Regions from separate parts of the Citrobacter sp. LJND-P06 genome, predicted to be linked through region 1. Evidence: predicted binding sites of a transcription regulator. Region 1 holds the regulator's gene; the other holds the start of a gene.
The links. The regulator CRP, encoded in region 1, controls carbon source genes, mostly activating them, when cyclic AMP is high. The targets are predictions, from matches to a motif close to ATGTGANNNNNNTCACAT.
Positions count from the first base shown of each region.

Region 2: ACO7SM_RS20125 (YjcB family protein) is a predicted target of CRP. The motif match lies at 4,291-4,308, and genes of this name have one in related genera.

Region 1 covers NZ_CP187317.1:364,473-372,486, forward strand. Annotated here, with positions in the region: gene ACO7SM_RS01640 (YccS/YhfK family putative transporter) at 1-1,341, opposite strand, end outside; gene crp (cAMP-activated global transcriptional regulator CRP) at 1,393-2,025, opposite strand; gene ACO7SM_RS01650 (OsmC family protein) at 2,334-2,738, shown strand; gene ACO7SM_RS01655 (phosphoribulokinase) at 2,827-3,696, opposite strand; gene ACO7SM_RS01660 (YheU family protein) at 3,750-3,968, opposite strand; partial or broken gene ACO7SM_RS01665 (hydrolase) at 3,971-5,033, opposite strand; gene ACO7SM_RS01670 (NUDIX domain-containing protein) at 5,069-5,788, opposite strand; gene prs (ribose-phosphate diphosphokinase) at 5,983-6,840, shown strand; gene ACO7SM_RS01680 (nicotinate phosphoribosyltransferase) at 6,854-8,014, shown strand, end outside.
Region 2 covers NZ_CP187317.1:4,257,008-4,265,021, reverse strand. Annotated here, with positions in the region: gene ACO7SM_RS20140 (MmcQ/YjbR family DNA-binding protein) at 1-108, shown strand, start outside; gene uvrA (excinuclease ABC subunit UvrA) at 170-2,992, opposite strand; gene ssb1 (single-stranded DNA-binding protein SSB1) at 3,242-3,772, shown strand; gene ACO7SM_RS20125 (YjcB family protein) at 3,878-4,159, opposite strand; gene ACO7SM_RS20120 (EAL domain-containing protein) at 4,919-6,505, shown strand; gene soxS (superoxide response transcriptional regulator SoxS) at 6,508-6,831, opposite strand; gene soxR (redox-sensitive transcriptional activator SoxR) at 6,918-7,376, shown strand; gene ACO7SM_RS20105 (glutathione S-transferase family protein) at 7,734-8,014, shown strand, end outside.

The DNA of each region.
Region 1 (8,014 bases):
CAGTGTAATGACCAGCATGCCCGCTAGCGTGAAGCCTTCGGGAATATGGAAGTGTAGCGTCACGCCCGCAATCACCAGCCCGACCAGCGTACCTACCGAACGGTGTAATATGCGAACCCGCGTCGCGCCGTAGCCGTTTTGCGTCACAAACAGCACCGTCATCAGGATCCAGTACGGTTTCGGCAGATGTAACGCGCTGCCCATCAGACTGGCGATACTCAGCATGACGCTAATACGCCCGGCATTTCGCAGCGCGGGCGACTTGAAGGACAGATAGTTTTTTAACGCCGGGATCAGCGGGAGTCGGCGCTGTTTATCCGCCATCAGGTCGCGGGCGTAGAGCGGGCGTTGGGTCCGCAATACGCGGGCAATGCGGCTAAAGTGCCAGTAACAGAACTGACCGACCGGGTTATCGGGATGCTGGTTAGCGATTTTCTCCAGCGCACCAATCTGTTTTTCCATGGTAAAGCGAGTTGGCAGGCGGTGATACAGAATATCATCCGCCAGGATGCGTAAACGTGCGGCGACCGTTTGAGCGTTCCAGCGAATCACCTGTTCCGCATGGCTGCGTTCGACCAGCTTTTGCACCTCTTCCGGCTGATGCAGACTGACGGAGATATGTTCCTGTAGGTCCAGCGCTTCCTGGAAGGCCCGCAGCAGACGTTTGTATTCATTGTTGTGATGCGCCGACAGCATGTGCATTTGCTGGTAACACTGGGTGATGAGATCCACCGCTTTCTGTTGGCGTACCAACAAAGGCGGCAGCGCTTTTTCAGGATCCGCATGCTGGGTGAGCAGACTGTATTTGGCTTCGCAGTAGTCGGCCAATTCGCGGTACAACAAACTGAGCGACTCGCGCAGCGGTTGTTCACGCCAGAGCCAAAACCAAAACCAGTTAAAAAGCCCGTACCACAGGGTGCCCAGGGCATAGATCAGCAACGGCTCCCACACGGGCATGTTACCGGCAAGGCTGAGTGTGAAAATGGCGGCGATCAGCGAAGCCGGCAGGAGTCGGGCATGTAAGGCGCTGAGTTCAGCCGTCACGCCAAGAATCAGCGTTAAACCCGTCAGAATCAGCGGCAGCGGTATTGCTTGCGCGAGCAGGAGCTGCATTGCCAGGCTGCATCCGGCAAACAGCGATGCACCAATGACTAAGCGTTTGAAAAAGCGTTTGTGGGGGGTATCAAGCCCGGCGATGTTGCAGCAGGCGGGAACGAGAGAAAAGAGCAATCCCAGATGCAACTGGCCGATGATAAGGCCGATCGCCACAGGTAAACACAACACCAGCGTTTGCCGCAGTGCGTAGTTGATTTCAGGGTGATAGATCAGTCTTCGCCACATCGGTGCCAACAAAAATGGCGTATTACAGGGTAATACGCCATTTTGACGGGGTTAACGAGTGCCGTAGACGACGATGGTCTTACCGTGCGCGGAGATCAGGTTCTGATCTTCCAGCATTTTCAGAATACGACCAACGGTTTCGCGAGAACAGCCAACGATCTGACCGATCTCCTGACGGGTGATTTTGATTTGCATGCCGTCCGGGTGAGTCATCGCATCGGGTTGTTTCGCCAGGTTCAGCAGAGTCTGAGCGATACGACCGGTTACGTCGAGGAAGGCAAGGTTGCCGACTTTTTCGGACGTAACTTGCAGGCGACGAGCCATCTGGGAAGACAGGCGCATCAGAATATCCGGGTTCACCTGGATCAATTGGCGAAATTTTTTGTAGGAGATTTCAGCGACTTCACAGGCCGTTTTTGCACGAACCCATGCACTGCGCTCCTGGCCTTCTTCAAACAGGCCCAATTCGCCAATAAAATCGCCCTGATTCAGATAAGAAAGGATCATCTCTTTCCCTTCTTCGTCTTTAATCAGCACAGCCACTGAGCCTTTAACGATGTAGTACAACGTTTCTGCTTTTTCACCCTGGTGAATCAGCGTGCTCTTCGACGGGTACTTATGAATGTGGCAATGAGACAAGAACCATTCGAGAGTCGGGTCTGTTTGCGGTTTGCCAAGCACCATGCGCGGTTATCCTCTGTTATAAGCTGTCTCCAGAGCCAGAAAACGACGCTGTCTCTGGGGTTGCCAAAATATGCTTCCCGCTGCCAGGGAAGGGGGCTGCTAAAAATGTACTGCAGCCTGTAATGTGATGTTCTCTGCATACATGCAGTACGTCAATGTATTACTGTAGCATCCTGACTGTTTTAGCATAGCTTTCGCTGTGTGTCTCCTGGTGTCTCGCTTCAGCTTGATACAGGTCGCCTTCCGTTGCGAGATTTGTTATGTCCGCGTAATCTGTCAGGAAAATTGAAACATTGGAGTTACGAAATATGCAAGCGCGTGTGAAATGGGTTGAAGGCCTAACCTTCCTGGGAGAGTCTGCTTCCGGACACCAGGTTTTGATGGATGGTAACTCCGGTGATAAAGCACCGAGTCCGATGGAAATGGTGTTAATGGCTGCGGGTGGGTGCAGTGCGATCGATGTGGTGTCTATTCTGCAAAAGGGACGCCAGGACGTGACCAATTGCGAAGTGAAGCTCACTTCCGAGCGTCGTGAAGAGGCGCCGCGCCTGTTCACGCATATCAATCTGCATTTCATTGTGACTGGCAATGATCTCAAAGACGCCGCCGTTTCGCGCGCAGTCGATCTGTCTGCTGAAAAATATTGTTCCGTGGCGTTGATGCTGGAAAAAGCAGTGAATATCACGCATTCATACGAAGTGATTGCTGCCTGATGATCCTTGCCTGATGGCGCTGCGCTTATCGGGCCTACGACAGGAGTAGGCCGGATAACGCAACACCGCCATCCGGCAAAATCTTACCTTACTCGATTTTTTTGCCTTCCATCAGTCGCTGAACCAGCGGCAGCATGATCAACTCCATTGCCAGTCCCATTTTGCCGCCCGGCACGACTAATGTATTGATATGTGAAATAAACGAGCCCTGAAGCATTGCCAGCAGCCAGGGAAAATCGATCCCTTCCAGATTACGAAAATGAATAACGACAAAGCTCTCGTCTAATGACGGGATGCCTTTTGCCGCGAAGGGATTCGAGGTGTCCACCGTGGGGACGCGCTGAAAGTTAATATGCGTACGGGAGAACTGCGGGGTGATGTAGTTGATGTAATCATCCATAGAGCGAACCACCGAATCCATCACCGCCTCGCGGGAGTGTCCACGCTCGCTGGTGTCGCGGATCAGTTTTTGTATCCACTCCAGGTTGACTATCGGTACTACGCCAACCAGTAAATCCACATGGCGCGCCACGTTATGCTGCGGCGTCACTACGCCACCGTGCAGTCCTTCATAGAACAGGACGTCGGTCGGTTCGGGCAGGGGTTGCCATGGCGTGAAGGTTCCCGGCACCTGATTCCACGGTACTGCTTCATCGTAGGTATGCAGATATTTCCGCGACTGGCCTTTGCCCGCGTGTCCGTACTCGCCGAACGTTTGTTCCAGCAGACCAAAATCATTGGCTTCGGGGCCGAAATAACTGATATGTCGCCCGGCGTCCCGCGCTTTGCGGATCGCCATGTCCATTTCCGGACGCGTATAGCGATGAAAGCTGTCGCCTTCCACCTCGGCGGCGCGCAGATTTAACTGTGAAAAAATTTTACGGAACGCGAGGCTGGTGGTGGTGGTCCCCGCGCCGCTGGATCCTGTTACCGCAATCACTGGATGTTTGGCAGACATAACAACTCCATGAATAAACACTCGTTTTAGTATAGTCGGCCCTCAGCGGGGGATTACTCGTGCAACTGCTTTTTGGGCATGATATTGACCGTTTCGTGGAGTTCGGACCACACCAGAACGGCCTCGCCGCGCTGTAACTGGCGTTTTACGTCGGCGACTTTTTGCGCAAGCGAACGTTCATGTTCACCATAATCGGTGCCTTCGCGCAATACAAAGCTTTCAATCAGGTTATCCAGCGTTTCAGCGGACAACTCCTGCCAGGGGATGATCATGATTATGCTTCCAGATATGTGGTGAGCCAGTCAGGGATGCGCGATTCAAGCCACATTTCCGGGCGGCGCAGCGTCCCGCCGATAAAGCCGACGTGCCCGCCATGCTCGGTTAATTGATACTCTACCTGCGGCGGCAGATTCTCGGGGTTCGGGATCACATGACTGTCCATAAACGGATCGTCTTTCGCGTGAATAATCAGCGTAGGTTTGGCGATCTGATTGAGCAACGGCATGGCGCTACATTGACGATAATAGTCTATCGCATCAGCAAAACCGTGAATTTTGGCAGTAATAAGATCATCAAAATCACGGATACGTCGTACCGCTTTTAGCTGCGCCAGATTGACAGGAAGCGTGCCGGGATAGGCCGCCAGTTTGCGTGACGCGTTGGCTTTGAGCAGATTGAGCAGGTAGCGCTGGTAAACGCGCGAAAATCCTTTTTCCATGTGATAGCTGCAGGCTTCAAGCACGAAAGGCGCGGAGACAATCACTGCCGCATCGACAGGAATCCCCCGACCCTCTTTCGCCAGCAGGCAGGCCAGCATATTGCCGCCGAGCGAATAGCCAACCGCAGCGGTGGGAACACGACCAAACTCGCGTTGCAGCCACTGTAAAAACCAGGTGCCGTCTTCCGTTTCCCCGGAGTGATAAATGCGATTCAGGCGATTGGGTTCGCCGCTGCAACCGCGAAAGTGCATCACGACACCCAGCCATCCACGCTTTTGTGCGGCCTCTATGAGTCCGTGGGCATACGGGCTGTTCAGACTCCCTTCAAGACCATGAAACACCACCAGACGTGGTTTGTGCTTCGCCTGATGTGGATCTTCACTCCATGCCAGATCGACAAAATCGCCGTCGGGTAATTCCAGGCGTTGCCAGTGTGGGCTGAACTGCACTTTACGGCGGATCAGTCGTGGGAGCATCGTTTGTAGATGGCGATTGCTGATGCCGCGCATCGGGCGGAACTCATACGAATCAGCGTCGGTCGGGGTCATTTCTGTGGGGGTGATTTCAACCATAGCACCAGAGCAATTAATCATCGGGAAGAATAACTATACCGCGCACACGGCTGGCAGGTTAGCCAATATGTGATTTTACGCTTAGTCAGTCAGGAGGTTACGTGAGAAAAGATGGATGTCCACCCCGGGTTTACGCCGCCAGAGACGGGCTTTACGTGTCCCTGTCGCCGCACTTTCCCCTGTCTCTTCAAACATGCCCGACGCCTCAAAACGGCGAATCAGACTTTTACGCTGAATGGCCTGACCCAAAATGATTTCGGTCGCCTCCTGCAACTGACCCTGGGTAAACGACGCCGGTAGACAGTAAACGGGCAGTAACGAGTACATCGTTTTTTGCCGCAGGCGATGCAGCGCTGAGGCAATGATGTTCTCGTGGTCGAACGCCAGAGGATATTCGGCAAGCTTGTCGAGCGGCACCCAGCGGGCGTCGCTAACGCTGGCGATATGCGGCGCGCAATCGGCCCAGGCGATCAGCGCGAACCAGGTGACGGTCAGGCTCCAGCCGCGTGGGTCGCGATCAGGCCCGGAGACGGTATCCAGTTGCTCCAGCCATGAAGGGGAAACCCCTGTTTTTTCTGTCAGTTTACGTAGCGCCGTCGCGCGGGTGGAATCATCGCGTGCCATATCAATAAAGCCGCCAGGCAATCCCCAGCGCCCTTTCTGCGGCTGCTTTGCCCGTTCGACCAGCAGGACACACAGCGTTTGTTCATGCAGGGTGAACAACACGCTATCCACTGTGACCAGGGGAGAAGGAAAGCGGCTGGCATCATACTGTTTCAGATAGTCGGCTTCGGTTGTCATAAGGCACTCACGGTGATGTGGAACGCTCACAAGTGTACCAGCACGACATCAGGCGGCAAGGCGCGTTTTTTTCCAATACTTATCAGGTGATTAACTTCTCTGTGAAAAATTAATCAATTTTGCGCTTGCTTAATATGTGTCTTAGGGACATTATTAATTGTGTCGAAGGGACACAATTAAAGGCGGGATATGAGATGAGCGAAAAATTGACATTAACGCTGGATGAGCAGGTCTACGCCATTGCCAGCGGTGTTTTTCCGGATGGCGCTGTCTGGATCAAGGTGACGGAGACGTTACCGTCCTCCGCCCGTCTGATGCGCATTCGCGCAGCGGCGATGCGGGATATGAACGATTTCATGCTGCTGGCGCAACTGGTTGAGGCGGTACGCCACCAGACGGATGTGCTGGTGAGCCATCTTGAACTTCCCTGGCTGCCGTGGGCGCGTCAAGACCGCCATATGGTTGCCGGTGACAGCTTTGCGCTGAAAGTCTTTGCCCGTCAGCTCAACACGCTGAAGTTCGACAAGGTGAACGTGCTCGACCCGCATAGCGACGCGGCAGCGGCGGCGATAGATAACCTGGTCGCGGTGCCACAGGAAGCCTGCCTGCTGCAAAGCGCGACTCTGCGCCGTCAGTTTCAACACCATGCGCTGATGCTGGTGGCGCCGGATGCCGGGGCGCTGAAGAAAATCGATGCTGTGGCCAGAGCTGCAGGGGTAGCGGAGTACGCCATTCTGAGCAAAAAACGCGATGTGGCGAGCGGTAATCTGACCGGCTTCGCGCTGGTGGCGGGGGACGTGAAGGACAGGGATGTGCTGATTGTCGATGACCTGTGCGACGCGGGTGGCACCTTCATTGGTTCGGCGCAGGTATTACGTGATGCCGGAGCGCGCAGTGTCAGTCTGTACGTGACGCATGGCATCTTCTCGAAAGGTGTGGAACACCTGTTTGCCAATGGCATTGATGCCCTCTACACCACCACCTCGTTGGCTGCACCGACGCTGGCGCATCCGCAGCTTGAACTTATCGACATTGACGCAATTTACCGCTGAGGGAGACAACATAATGAAAATGAATCCAATTCTGGCTATCGACGGCTATAAAGTCTCCCACCGCGTACAGTATCCGCAGGGAACCACCCGGGTGTATTCCAACTTCACGCCGCGCAGCGATCGCTATTTTCAGTCGCCGCTGCCGGACGGCAAGCTGGTGTTCTTTGGTTTACAGGGCTTTTTGCAGTGGTTTCTGGTTGATCTGTTTAATGAGGCTTTTTTTGCTCGCCCGCAAGACGAGGTGGTCAACGAGTATAAGCAGGTGATGGACAGCTACCTCGGTCGCGATGCCGTCGCGGTTGATCATATTCGCGCGCTGCATCAGTTGGGTTACCTGCCGCTGCATATTAAGGCGCTGGATGAAGGTACTAAAGTACCCATGGCGGTGCCCGTACTCACCATTATCAACACCAAACCCGAGTTTTTCTGGTTGGTGAATTACCTGGAAACCGTACTGTCGGCGGAACTCTGGAAAGCCTCAACGAACGCCACTATTGCTCACCATTACCGAAAAATTTGCGCGCGTTGGGCACAGAAAACCTGTAGCGACCTGACGCATCTCGATTTTCAGTGCCATGATTTTTCGTTTCGCGGCATGGCGGGTCTTCAGGACACCATGCAGGCGGGCAGTGGACATCTGTTGAGTTTTAAAGGCACGGATAGCATTCCGTCACTGTTGTATGCCCGTGATTACTACACCGACGGCGACGCGTACTTTATCGGTGCCAGTATTCCGGCGACCGAGCACAGCGTGATGTGCATGGGCGAGCGTGAACATGAGATTGAAACGTTCCGTCGGTTGATTGTCGATCTTTACCCGCAGGGTTTTGTGTCGATAGTGTCTGATACCTGGGACTACTGGCAGGTGCTGACGGAGTATACCCGTGAACTCAAAAATACCATTCTGGCGCGGGAAGGGCGGGTGGTCTTTCGCCCCGACAGCGGTGATCCGGTGGCGATCCTTTGTGGCACCGGACTGGACGAGGATGATCGCGGCGACCGCAGCCCACAAGAGAAAGGATCGGTGGAAGTGCTGTGGGAGATTTTTGGCGGCACAATCAATGATAAAGGTTATAAGGTACTCGACCCGCACGTCGGGCTGATTTATGGCGACTCGATCACCCTTGAACGGGCGAATGAGATCCTGCGGCGGCTGGAGGCAAAAGGGTTTGCC
Region 2 (8,014 bases), 770 kb from region 1:
TATCTGGACGGCTCACTGCCGGATTCGCAGATCTATTACCTGGTTGACGCCTCTTATCAGCAGGCCGTGAACACGCTACCGGATGAGAAACGTAAGCAGTTGATATGACGCGGAACGTTGAGGCGATCAGTGCCGCTTCCTGACATCCCAGGAAGCGGCATTTCTACCACTACAGCATCGGTTTGAGGAAACGGGCAGTGTGTGAGGCTTCGCACTCTGCAACGGTTTCTGGCGTACCGGAGACGAGGATTTCCCCGCCGCCGCTGCCGCCTTCCGGGCCTAAATCGACAATCCAGTCCGCCGTCTTAATCACGTCCAGATTGTGCTCAATCACCACTATGGTGTTGCCTTGATCGCGCAACTGATGCAGCACGTCCAGCAGTTGCTGAATATCCGCAAAGTGCAGACCGGTCGTTGGCTCATCGAGAATATAGAGCGTCTGCCCGGTGCCGCGTTTGGATAACTCGCGCGCCAGTTTCACGCGCTGCGCTTCACCACCGGAGAGCGTCGTCGCCGACTGACCAAGACGAATGTAAGTCAGACCGACATCCATCAGGGTTTGCAGCTTACGCGCCAGCGCCGGAACGGCATCAAAAAACTCGCGCGCTTCTTCGATGGTCATATCCAGCACTTCGTGGATGGTCTTGCCTTTGTACTTAATCTCCAGCGTTTCGCGGTTGTAGCGTTTGCCTTTGCACTGATCGCACGGCACATAGATATCCGGCAGGAAGTGCATTTCGACTTTGATCACGCCATCGCCCTGACAGGCTTCGCAGCGCCCGCCACGCACGTTAAAGCTGAAGCGTCCTGGCGTATACCCGCGCGAGCGTGATTCCGGTACACCGGCAAACAGTTCACGTACAGGGGTGAACACGCCGGTATAGGTCGCCGGGTTGGAACGCGGTGTACGGCCAATCGGGCTTTGGTCGATGTCGATGACCTTATCAAAATGTTCAAGACCCTGAATATCGCGATACGGCGCGGGTTCAGCCAGCGTCGCGCCATTCAACTGCGTTTGCGCAATCGGGAACAACGTGTCGTTAATCAAGGTCGATTTACCGGAACCGGAAACGCCGGTAATGCAGGTAAACAGGCCCACGGGCAGCGTCAGCGTCACGTCTTTCAGGTTGTTGCCTCGCGCACCCGTCAGTCGCAACACTTTCTCGGGATCCGCCGCAACGCGTTGTTTGGGCACTTCAATCTTGCGTTTGCCGCTCATGTACTGGCCGGTGAGCGATTCCGGAACCGCCATGATATCGTCGAGCGTGCCTTCTGCTACCACCTGACCGCCATGGACGCCCGCGCCAGGGCCGATATCGATCACATGGTCAGCGGCGCGAATCGCATCTTCGTCGTGTTCCACGACGATAACGGTGTTACCAAGATTACGCAGATGGACAAGCGTTCCCAGCAGACGTTCGTTGTCACGTTGATGCAAACCAATCGACGGTTCATCCAGCACGTACATCACGCCGACTAACCCCGCGCCAATCTGGCTGGCCAAACGGATACGCTGCGCTTCGCCGCCGGAGAGGGTTTCCGCAGAACGGGAAAGCGTCAGGTAATTCAGGCCGACGTTGACGAGGAACTTGAGGCGATCGCCGATCTCTTTCAGGATTTTCTCCGCGATCTTCGCCCGCTGACCGGCGAGCTTGAGGTTGCTGAAGAAGTCCATCGCATGGCCGATGCTCATGTCGGAAATCGCAGGCAGCGGCGTGTTTTCAACAAACACATGACGTGCTTCACGACGCAGGCGCGTACCTTCACAACTGGCGCACGGACGATTACTGATGAACTTCGCCAGCTCTTCGCGCACCGCACTGGATTCCGTCTCTTTGTAGCGGCGCTCCATATTGTGCAGCACGCCTTCGAACGGATGGCGACGTACTGAGGTATCGCCGCGATCGTTCATGTACTTAAATTCAATGTTCTCTTTACCTGAACCGTACAGCACGACTTTGTGAACATTCGCGCTCAGGCTGGCCCACGGCGCATCCACGTCGAACTTATAGTGCTCAGCCAGCGATTTCAGCATCTGGAAGTAATAGAAGTTACGACGGTCCCAGCCGCGGATAGCGCCACCCGCCAGTGACAGCTCGGGATTCTGGATCACCCGGTCGGGATCGAAATACTGTTGCACGCCAAGGCCGTCGCAGGTCGGGCAGGCGCCCGCCGGGTTGTTGAATGAAAACAGCCGGGGTTCCAGTTCACGCATACTGTAGCCGCAAATTGGACAAGCGAAGTTGGCGGAGAAGAGCAGCTCTTCCGCTTTTGGGTCATCCATGTCGGCCACTACCGCCGTACCGCCGGAAAGCTCCAGCGCCGTTTCAAACGATTCGGCCAGGCGTTGGGAGAGATCGTCGCGGACTTTGAAGCGGTCGATCACCACCTCAATGGTGTGTTTCTTTTGCAGTTCCAGTTTCGGCGGATCGGAGAGATCGCACACCTCACCGTCAATACGGGCGCGGATGTAGCCCTGGCTCGCCAGATTTTCCAGCGTTTTGGTGTGTTCGCCTTTACGCTCTTTGATAACTGGCGCCAGCAGCATCAGGCGCTTTCCCTCTGGCTGCGACAGCACGTTATCCACCATCTGGCTGACGGTCTGGGCCGCCAGCGGAACATCGTGATCCGGGCAGCGCGGCTCACCGACGCGGGCGAACAACAGACGCAGGTAGTCGTGGATTTCGGTAATTGTCCCGACCGTAGAGCGCGGGTTGTGGGACGTCGATTTCTGTTCAATTGAGATGGCGGGCGACAGCCCCTCAATGTGGTCGACGTCCGGCTTTTCCATCAGCGACAGAAACTGACGCGCATACGCGGAAAGGGATTCAACGTAACGACGCTGCCCCTCGGCATACAAGGTGTCGAAAGCGAGCGAGGATTTGCCAGAACCCGAAAGCCCGGTCACGACAATTAATTTGTCGCGGGGGATGACGAGGTTGATGTTTTTGAGATTATGGGTGCGGGCGCCCCGAACTTCGATCTTATCCATTCACCTTTCCTGGATTAAACGCTTTTGCCCGGTCGCATGGAGCCACCGGTGACGACAAACGGTTAATTATGACACAATAAAACCTGAATGGATATCCAGTATCGGAATGCAAAACGCAGGTGCCTGTGTAACAATGTCCGGCTGAGGTTGTTGACTGGAATCGACCTCGCAACGTAGTAAAAGCGCTATTGGAAATGCTACAATCCCGCGCTTACACTTATTAAGAAACGTTTTTCAGGAGACACGATCATGGCCAGCAGAGGCGTAAACAAGGTGATTCTCGTCGGTAATCTGGGCCAGGACCCGGAAGTACGCTATATGCCGAATGGTGGCGCAGTTGCCAACATTACGCTGGCTACTTCCGAATCCTGGCGTGATAAAGCGACCGGTGAGATGAAAGAGCAGACCGAATGGCACCGTGTTGTGCTGTTTGGCAAACTGGCGGAAGTCGCCAGCGAATACCTGCGTAAAGGTTCTCAGGTCTATATTGAAGGTCAGTTGCGTACCCGTAAATGGACCGATCAGTCCGGCGTAGAAAAATACACGACAGAAGTGGTGGTTAACGTCGGCGGCACCATGCAGATGCTGGGTGGCCGTCAGGGCGGCGGCGCTCCGGCAGGCGGCAGTGCAGGTGGTCAGCAGCAGGGTGGTTGGGGTCAGCCTCAACAGCCTCAGGGTGGCAATCAGTTCAGCGGCGGCGCGCAGTCTCGTCCGCAGCAGTCTGCACCGGCACCGTCTAACGAACCGCCGATGGATTTCGATGACGACATCCCGTTCTGATAATTATGGGTTAATACGGTAACGTGTTTTCTGCAACCCCTTGTCTCGGCAGGGGGTTTTTTATTGCCTAATAAAAAGCCTCCACGGAGGAGGCTCTTCTCAACATCAGACTAACACCATCGGCCACTCGGGTGGCGTATGGCTCATCACCTCCACCATCACCGATTCGATATTGCTCCAGATGGTCGAGATATCCACCAGAGTAATGCCGAGCAGACCGGTCGCAAACCAACAGGCGGAGGCTACGCCAAGTGCGCTACTGATGACTGACAGCCCAATAGCGTCTGATTTACGAAACCGAATATTCAGCGTGCTGGCTAAAAACATGAGCACGGCGCTCAGCAATTGCCAGCGAAGAAGAACCACGCCAGTGGTGATGGTTGCCATGAAACAAATCCTCTGAGAGTAGCTGCTGCCCTGGACAGCATGGTGCTGTTCACGGGAGACGTGGTGCACTCTGGCTATCGGCGGGCTTTGAAAACAAGACTTAATGAAACGTTGTTTTTGTTTCATTCGTTTTGTGAACTATATCACACCGAGTGATTTATTCGCCAGCGTGGAACCCCCTTTTTTGCCTGTTTTATAACCACAGTAAATATGTGGTAAATAAGGGGGGAGAGGACTTCTGGCGGTCATGTTTCAGGTTGTATGCGCGATTATTCACATTATTTAGCGGCAGGCGTTGAGTAATAAAGATGTATCTTTATTACTCATTTATATTTTCAGTAAAATTAACCATTCAGAAAAGTTAACGAAATTCTTTAAAAATACGCATATTTTCATTTAAGAAAAATCCGAATCCTTGCTGGGGCGCGTATTCCTTAATAAAAATAAACGTAACCTCAAGTTTGCCTTACGGGAAAATATTATCATCATCCGTCAATCTCAGATTTTTACTAAGAAAAGTCTGTTGCTAATGTTGATAGATTCATGCAATTTAACCACCTGTTTGTTATAGGCTCAACGTGTTTCAAGTTGCATGTGCGACGGCTGCATTCGTTCACCCCGGTCATTGCGTTTTGTGAGTGCCTGGGTTCGCTTTTACGTGCCGCGTCACTACGGTTTGTCCTGCGACTCGAATTATTGAGCCAGAACATCCAGCCTTGATGATTACAGGCACATATACTGCAGGGAAATAGGGCTGAAATGAATCGTAGTGCGCGCAGCAAGATGCTGAAGTTCCTCGGAACAATCATGGTGGCATTGCTCCCCGTGATGCTGGCGCTATGGTTCGCACAAGGACGCGCGGTATCCGAAACGCACAACCAACTTCACTCTTTTGCACAACTGGCGTTAGATAAAACCGAGCTGGTTATCCTACAGGCTGATTTAGCGCGTGATGCGGCAGAACAGTATCATGGCAAGGCATGCACTTCCGCACATCAGCAGCGTATGCTGAATATTATTCGTGGTCGCCTGTATATTAGCGAGCTAATTTATGCCCAGGGCGATCATTTCTTGTGTTCGACCGTTATGGCGCCCGCCAGCCCTTATATTATTCCCTCTGCCAATTATCAACGAAAACCTGACACCGCTATTTATTACTATCGCGATACCCCTTTTTTTGCAGGCTATAAAATGACGTATATGCAAAGGGGAAACTATGTAGCGGTGATAAATCCGTTATCTTACAGTGAAGTGATGTCTGACGATCAGTCCCTGGCCTGGGGGGTGTATGATACGGTCACCGAATCATTTTTCTCTGTCAGCGAGTGGGCCAATGTTGAACAATTACTCCCGCTGATACGCCGTAATAAATTAGTTTTTCAGGAAGACAATCGTTTCTACACGATTGTGCATTCCGAAAAACGCCCGATAGCGGTGATTGTTTCGACTTCAAACGCCCGTTTTTACCAGAATCTGTATCACCAGGCCACGCTGACACTGCCGTTAGGCATTATCTGTAGCATTCTTCTGCTGTTGATGGGGTGGCGTACCCGCCGGGATTATCATTCTCCTCGCCGTTTGCTGCAGCGGGCGATTGATAAACGTCAACTCTGTGTGCATTACCAGCCGATCATTGATGTCAAAAATGAAAAATGCGTCGGTGCCGAGGCACTGTTGCGCTGGCCGGGATGTGAAGGACAGGTCATGAGCCCCACGGAGTTTATCCAACTGGCAGAAAAAGAGGGCATGATTGAACAGCTTACGGATTATGTCGTCGAAGGGGTGTTCAATGATTTGGGCCATTTCCTGGCGCGGCATCCCCATCTGTATATTTCGATCAACCTCTCGGCTTCCGATTTTCACTCCTCGCGCCTGATTGCGTTAATTGCTGAAAAAGCACGTCAGCATTCAGTGCTTGCGCAACAAATTAAAGTGGAAGTGACGGAGCGCGGATTTATTGATGTACCTAAAATGACGCCGGTGATTCAGGCGTTTCGTCAGGCGGGCTACGAAGTTGCCATTGATGATTTCGGCACCGGGTATTCGAACCTGCACAATCTGTATTCGTTGAATGTCGACATTCTGAAGATCGACAAATCGTTTGTCGATACGTTAACCACCAACAGCACCAGCCATCTTATCGCGGAACATATTATTGAGATGGCGCAAAGCCTGCGTCTGAAGACCATTGCGGAAGGTGTGGAAACGCAAGAGCAGGTCACCTGGCTGCTTAAGCGCGGTGTCCATTACTGTCAGGGATGGCACTTTGCGAAAGCACTGCCGCCGCAAGAGTTCAAGCAGTGGTTACAACGACCGCTCGTGAGCATGATGCAGCACGAGCAGTAATATTACAGGCTATGGCGGTAGTCGCTGGGGGTGCGATCAAACTCGCGGCGGAAGACACGCGAAAAGGTTTGTTGCGACACATATCCCAGATCCATCGCAATATCAAAAATCGGGCGCTCGGTCGTTCGTAGTTCAACGGCAGCCAGCAGGAGTCGACGCTGGCGAATATAGTCGCCCAACGTCTGGCGCATCACCGTTCGGAACATTCGCTGCAAGTACCACTTCGAATAACCTGATTTTTTTGCGACCACATCAATGTTCAGCGGTTGGTCGATATGTTCATCAATCCATTCAATAAGGGTTTGAATAATCTGCTGATGGGACATATTGCTGCCTCTTTCTCAGTGTTCAATTCGTCGTTTTGTCTGCGGGCGAGTATAATTCCTCAAGTTAACTTGAGGTAAAGCGATTTATGGAAAAGAAATTACCCCGCATTAAAGCCCTTTTGACACCGGGCGAGGTGGCAAAGCGTAGCGGCGTGGCGGTATCCGCTTTGCACTTTTACGAAAGCAAAGGGCTGATCAGCAGTATTCGCAACAGCGGCAATCAGCGACGATATAAGCGCGATGTGTTGCGTTATGTGGCGATTATCAAAATTGCTCAGCGAATTGGCATTCCCCTTGCCACCATTGGCGAGGCGCTGGGCGTGCTGCCGGAAGGTCATACCTTGAGTGCAAAAGAGTGGCGGCAGCTTTCATCGCAGTGGCGTGAGGAACTGGACAGGCGTATTCACACGCTGGAGGCGTTGCGTGATGAACTGGACGGGTGTATTGGCTGCGGTTGTCTTTCTCGTAGCGACTGCCCATTACGTAACCCTGGCGATCAGTTAGGCGAGCAGGGGACGGGCGCGCGATTGCTGGAAGATGATTAAACGGTTTGCGTTGACCCGCTGGCGCGATGTTGACCAGGGTTGCCATTTACGCGTTTTTGCAGGACGGAAAACGCGCGCTCCAGTCATAACAGGACAAAACTAAAGCGCCACAGGAGGGCGCTTTAGTTTGTTTCCGGTCTTTGTCTTTCACTCTATCCCGCTGGTTCACGGGAGGGTTTCCCCCGACATCAACACCCCTCAGTCGAGCACGTGGTGGAGGTTCCGGTCTGTGTTGATACTGTAATTGTATGCCACGACCGCAGGTTTGCCACTGTTATGGCGATTATTTAGCCGAAATTTTTACGCCATCTTCGACAATTTTCTATAGTTAATTGGAATGAAAAACAGGAGGCAAACATGCTGACAGTACATCACTTGAATCAGTCCCGATCCCAGCGCGTACTGTGGGCATTAGAGGAGTTATCGCTGCCGTACCAGATTATTCGTTATCAGCGTGAAAAGACGATGCTGGCGCCGCCGGCGCTGAAAAAAATCCACCCTCTTGGTAAATCCCCGGTGATTGAAGACAACGGCGCCATCCTCGCCGAGTCTGGGGCAATACTTGAGTATTTGCAGGAAACCTATGACAGCGCAGGGCACTTTAAACCGGCTGATAGCGAACAGAAACGGCAGTACCG